2 regions of the Paenibacillus sp. UMB4589-SE434 genome follow, and region 2 is predicted to be linked to the other one. Evidence: riboswitches for the same ligand, from Rfam matches in the RefSeq annotation. Region 2 holds a riboswitch; the other holds the start of a gene.
What was found. A riboswitch is a leader RNA that binds a small molecule or an ion and turns the genes downstream of it on or off. The one in region 2 is predicted to bind S-adenosylmethionine.
Positions count from the first base shown of each region.

Region 1 (3,181 bases), on a different contig from region 2:
TAAGACTCTCGTAAGTTTGCCATTAAGTCGCGGAACGTTTCAAATGTTTCAGCCACTTTAACAGCATTTTCATAAATGTCGCGAAAATATTTCTGGAGGTTATCATCAATAAGCCGCAAGTCTTTGCGATACAGAACAAGGAGTACTTCCTTCTGCGGACCTAGTCCCTTCTTAAGCCACAAGATCTCGCTTCGCAGATTAATGATTTCGTTTAAGTGAGATTTCTTCGCATTTACGAGTACGACTTCCTCAAGATTGTCAATCTTGGCTTCAATTCGATCCGCAACCGTAAAGTAGTTGTCTACAACGGTGTCAGCAAGTATATAGAGCATACGGTCCGGCGTGCTCACTTCCTGTTCCCACAGCAAGGGCTTAACGGTACGCAATTCATTAATTTTCTGCTTGGTAACGGTAATTAGATAGTGTTTGCCAAGAAAAATATTTAAAGCACGGAGAAATATTTCTTCATCATCAAACCGAATGCTGTTAATCACAATGAAGTAATGACCTTCGTATATTTCCATCTTCGGCCGCTGTTCATCCTCACTTAGGCAATCCTCAACTGCGAGATCGTGAATATGAAACATCGGCTGTAATACAAGAAGATCATCAACGTCCGCATCGATCCAGTAGAATCCTGCATCAGGCGGGGTCAATGTGACATTAATGTCTTCGATCGGTGTAAACACACCGTCGTTGACGAGACGTATTTTCATCACCATCACTCCTTCATACCACCGCTTATCGGTAGCTTGCGTCGTCGTTATCATGACGATTCATAACTAGCAACGTGAAGATGCGGGGATGGTGAAGTTGTTCACAGTGTTGAGTGAATGAACAGAGTCAGGCGTGTAAGGACACCATAATAGGGTCCCTCAAGCGCGAACAACTAACGACAGCCACAAGCACAAGCTTACGTGATCGTCGAATCGTCATATTCGGTTGTCCGTTCTTACCGTGGCACGGCCTCGGGTCGCCATCCATCCGAAATTCACCTCTACAAAATAGAATGTAAACAAGTGCTTTTAATCCGTTAGGTCTGAAGCACTTGTCTAGTATAACGCGGCATTAGTAGCCTTTCAAGGGATATTCAGATGAAACTTATGCCTTCAATATATGGTGTACTGCCATTACATGTGATTTGACCCTTGACGAAATGCTTGCCAATGCCTTAAATTATTACCAAGTCCAATTGATGACCAATTTCATAAGCAAATGGCAATCTTATCAAGAGCAGGTGGAGGGACAAGCCCGATGATACCCGGCAACCGGCGCAAGCAGTATGTTTTGCGCAGCGGTGCTAATTCTTGCAGATGCATGGTGTAGACGAATGTTTTGCGCCCGGCAGCTGATAGATGAGAGAGGCGCATGAATATATGCAGGCATGACCTTTCTCGTATCATACAGAGAAAGGTTTTTTTGTATTCAATTTTAACAAAAGTCGAATTTGCTTACGTTATTGTTCATCTTTCAGGACACATTTCGAAGGGGGAGAGCGTCATGCCGATTAAAATACCGGACCATTTGCCGGCGAAAGAAATATTGACTCAGGAGAACATATTCGTCATGGACGAATCACGCGCTTATACACAAGATATTCGTCCGCTGCGAATTGTTATACTTAACTTAATGCCGACAAAAGAGACCACTGAAACACAGTTGTTACGTCTAATCGGGAATACGCCGCTGCAAGTGGATGTGACGTTGCTTCATCCTGCGACCCACGTATCCAAAAATACATCGGCGGAGCATCTGTCGTCCTTCTATAAGACATTTGAAGATGTAGAAAATGAACAATTTGACGGCATGATCATTACAGGTGCTCCTGTTGAGCAAATGGAATACGAAGAGGTAACCTATTGGAAGGAACTCTGCGACATCATGGAGTGGTCCAAGGATCATGTGACATCAACCATGCATATTTGTTGGGCCTCACAAGCTGGGCTGTATTATCATTACGGTGTACCCAAACATCCGCTTTCTAATAAGTGTTTTGGTGTATTCCACCATTCATTGAGCAAGGAGAATGTCAAGTTGACTCGCGGCTTTGATGAGTTATTTCTAGTACCACAATCTCGTCATACGGAAGTCCGCAGAGAGGACATTGAGCAGAAGAAAGGCTTGGAAATTTTATCTGAGTCGGACGAAGCAGGCGTATACTTGGTAGCGAGCGAAGACGGACGTCATATCTTTGTAACAGGCCATTCCGAATATGACACGTGTACATTGAAGTGGGAGTATGATCGGGATGTTGCTAAAGGAATGGAGATGGAGCTGCCGTGTAACTACTATCCTAATGATGATTCGACCAAAACACCGCGTTCAACATGGAAAGGGCACGCCAACTTACTTTTTTCCAACTGGCTTAACTACTATGTATACCAAGAAACGCCGTATGAACTACGTTCTGTAGCAGTACGTAAAGAAGGGGCAGGTGTATAGCATGATTAACCGTGACGAGCAGTCTTATCGGATGGAAAGCCAATTAGCGCAAATTGGTTCCATTCAGGAGCCGACGACAGGCGCAGTAACCTTCCCAATTTATCAAGCTACCGCGTATCGGCATCCTCGCCTAGGACAGAGTACAGGTTTTGATTACATTCGGACCAAGAACCCGACTCGGGCGGTGTTGGAGGATGCGGCTGCCTTGTTAGAGCGCGGAGATGCAGGTTTTGCCTGTAGTTCGGGCATGGCGGCGCTTCAGACCGTCTTTGCCCTATTCGGACAAGGTGATCACTTGATTGTCTCTTTGGATCTATACGGTGGCACCTATCGTATGCTAGAACGACTGCTGTCCCGGTTTGGTGTGACGGCTTCTTATGTGGATACAAACGATCTTGAGGCGATAGAATCCGTTCGTCAACCGTCCACTAAAGCTATATTTATCGAGACCCCTACGAATCCGCTTATGATGATTACCGATATTGAAGCTGTTGCCAAGTGGGCGCAGTCCCATAACATGCTGACAATCGTGGACAATACATTACTTACGCCGTTTTTCCAGCGTCCGATTGAGCTGGGAGCGGATATTATCGTACACAGTGCTACCAAATATTTGGGCGGACACAATGATGTACTTGCTGGACTTATCGTGACAAAGGGTAAAGAATTGTCCGAAGAGATGGCTTTCCTTCATAATTCTATTGGTGCTGTGCTTAGTCCGAGTGACTCTTATCAGCTC
Region 1 covers NZ_JASOYK010000006.1:250,338-253,518, forward strand. The annotation lists gene corA (magnesium/cobalt transporter CorA) at 1-716, opposite strand, end outside; SAM riboswitch class I at 1,222-1,362, shown strand; gene metA (homoserine O-acetyltransferase MetA) at 1,501-2,442, shown strand; gene QP775_RS19790 (aminotransferase class I/II-fold pyridoxal phosphate-dependent enzyme) at 2,444-3,181, shown strand, end outside.
Region 1: linked by a shared signal. The riboswitch ahead of metA (homoserine O-acetyltransferase MetA) and the one ahead of QP775_RS23925 (methionine ABC transporter ATP-binding protein) in region 2 are both predicted to bind S-adenosylmethionine.

Region 2 (3,181 bases):
GCATGTATGCATCTGATCGGTTTGCCAGTCAGGTTACGAAGCAATATCAAGAGGAAATGAATGAAGAAGAACTGGATAATTACTATCGTCATGTCTATTTCTACAAGAATGGTTTTATTCGGTTGTTCTCGGTGCTTGATAAGGTGGGAACCTTGTTAAATGAGGCTTTGCAGCTTGATACAGGGAAGGTGAAGAACCGATTTTCGTTTTTTACCGTCTTGAGGCAAATGAATTATTTAAATACGACACCTGCATTGACTAGGGAGCTTATGCATTTGAAGGACGTCCATAAAGACTCCTTGCAGCGCTTACGCAAGCGCCGCAATACAGAAATTCATCATATGAACGCTGAAATGCAGGATGACTTGTGGCAGCGACATCGCAGCCTTAACGATAAAGTAAAACTCGAGAACATCCAGGCAAACGTCCATGACCTAAAAGATGGATATGAGGCGGTTTGTCAGGTCTTAATCGCTATATTTACACATTTACTCAGTATGAAAAATGGTAACGAAAGCAAATAAATGGATGTTGACAAGGTTAATTCCCTGCTATATACTCTGAATTAACTTCATAACCATTTTCTTATCAAGAGAGGCGGAGGGACAGGCCCGATGAAGCCCGGCAACCGATTATGCAAGCCCGGTAGTGCTTATGTCAGCGAATATCGCGACAAGCATGCTTGCATAATGATCAAGGTGCTAATTCCTTCAAAGCGTGATTGCTTTGGCAGATGAGGAAAGGGAGACTTCGACTCATCCGCGCCATCCGGCGATATGATTTTCGAGAGCCCCCTTTTGGCATCTGCCAAGAGGGGGCTCTTGTTATTTATACAAGATCTGCTTGCATGGGGTGTCCACAAACTGTTAAATGCGGCTTGCCATGAGATATAAGGTAGGCTGCATCGATTTCGGCAATCGAAAGCGATGGTGCTGAGAGTGACACAGATGTAGCGGCAATCCTGAACAATGGGATGCAAGTTAGAAAGTTGCAGGTTTAAGTTGTATATTACAAGGTAAGATTTATGGAATGATGTGGTCTTCCCGATTTAACCCGATGTTAAAATGGGAAAGAAGTGCATCCTAAAGTAAGTCGGAAGGATGGTGTCACAAGTTTTGATTGAGATCAAACAATTATCCAAGCGGTATCCTGCGCAGGGCAAATCAAGCGCAGGCATGCTCGCCTTAGAACATATTGATTTGCATGTGTCAGCAGGTGAAGTGTTCGGTATTATCGGCCATTCCGGTGCAGGCAAGAGTACCTTGCTTCGCAGCATTAATTTGCTGGAGCGGCCCACGTCAGGTTCCGTCCTTATTGACGGAATTGAAATGACGGAGTTGTCAAACAAAGAGCTGCAGAAGCAGCGCAGCAAGATTGGCATGATCTTTCAGCATTTTAATTTGCTGTCATCCGCAACGGTGTTCGACAATATTGCGTTTCCGCTGCGCCTGCATAAGACGCCTGCGGACAAGGTAAAGGCCAAAGTCAATGAATTGATTCGACTGGTTGGTCTGGAGGAGCACCGTGATAAGTATCCGGCTCAATTGTCTGGTGGGCAGAAGCAGCGTGTCGGTATTGCAAGGGCGCTTGCCAATGATCCCAAGGTGCTGCTGTGTGACGAAGCAACGTCTGCGCTTGATCCGCAGACGACCAATTCTATCTTGGAGCTGCTGCTGCAAATCAACCGCAGCCTTGGCATTACGATTGTACTGATCACGCATGAAATGCATGTTATCCAGTCGATCTGTGACCGGGTTGGCGTTATACATGGCGGCAAAATTGTAGAACAGGGTCCTGTAGTAGACGTATTTTTGAAGCCGCAGCATCCGGTTACTAAAGAGTTTATTCTCGAAGAGAGCCATCATGAAGAGCTGCAGCCATGGACATCGTTTAAGACTCAGGCTGGTGACAGCTCACGCGTCGTTAAGATTAATTATTTGGGCGACGTCACTTATCAGCCGATTCTGCACCGCGTATTATCTGAGGCTGGCATCGAATTCGCCATTTTGCAAGGTACAATCTCTCGTATGAAGGATACACCTTATGGGCAGTTGGTCGTTCGACTAGACGGGGAAGCAAGGACTTTGCAGACGGCACTTGAAGCCTTGGTGAAGCAGGGACTTGACGTGGAGGTGATTGCGTAATGGTATTCGGAATTGACTTCAGTGAAGTGAACTGGAGCGAGGTGTCTCAGGCATCAGCGGACACGCTGAATATGCTAGGATTCTCGGTACTGTTTACGTTTATCATCGGCCTGCCATTAGGCGTTCTCTTATTTTTGTCAGGCAAGTCCAGTCATTGGTTTGTCAAAGTAATGTACAGCTTATTATCGCTTATGGTGAACGTGTTGAGATCGGTTCCATTTGTCATTCTGATGATTGCGATATTGCCGTTTACGAAGGTGCTGATTGGGACAACAATCGGTGTGAAGGGAGCCATTCCTGCTTTGGTCATCGCAGCCGCGCCATTTTTTGCTCGACTCGTCGAAACTTCACTTCGCGAAGTAGATCGTGGTGTTATCGAGGCAGCGCAAGCGATGGGAGCTTCAACCTGGCAGATTGTACGCAAGGTGTTATTGCCAGAAGCAATGCCTGGCTTGATTGCTGGTACGACCATAACGGCAGTCACTCTAATTTCCTACACAGCAATGTCTGGACTTGTAGGCGGTGGCGGCCTTGGTGACTTGGCGATTCGATATGGCTACCAGCGTTATGAGACCAGTGTTATGATCATTGCGATCGCAGTTATGATCGTAATGGTGCAAATTTTGCAATGGATTGGCGACCGATTCGTTCGTCATTACACTCGCAAGTAAGGAAGCACGCTCAATCGGGCTTCATATAGATGACAGCCTCTTAGGTCAGTCACCAACAAATCACAGGGGTTTATTTTGGAAGGGAGAGAAATAAAAATGAAAAATTTCAAAAAACTTACACTCGTATTAACACTGATTGGTCTGGTGGCAATGCTGACCGCTTGCGGCGGCAAGACTGCAGAGAATAACGCTGGGACTGCAAGTAATGGTGGGAATTCCGCAGCAGAAACAACAAAATTGGTTGTAGGTGCTACACCAGTTCCACATGCAGAAATTTTAAAGCATATTGCTCCTAAATTGAAAGAACAAGGTATTGAACTTGAGATTAAAGAATTTACGGACTATGTGCAGCCTAATGTGCAATTA
Region 2 covers NZ_JASOYK010000010.1:103,884-107,064, forward strand. The annotation lists gene QP775_RS23920 (Cthe_2314 family HEPN domain-containing protein) at 1-524, shown strand, start outside; SAM riboswitch class I at 583-740, shown strand; gene QP775_RS23925 (methionine ABC transporter ATP-binding protein) at 1,116-2,144, shown strand; gene QP775_RS23930 (methionine ABC transporter permease) at 2,144-2,815, shown strand; gene QP775_RS23935 (MetQ/NlpA family ABC transporter substrate-binding protein) at 2,912-3,181, shown strand, end outside.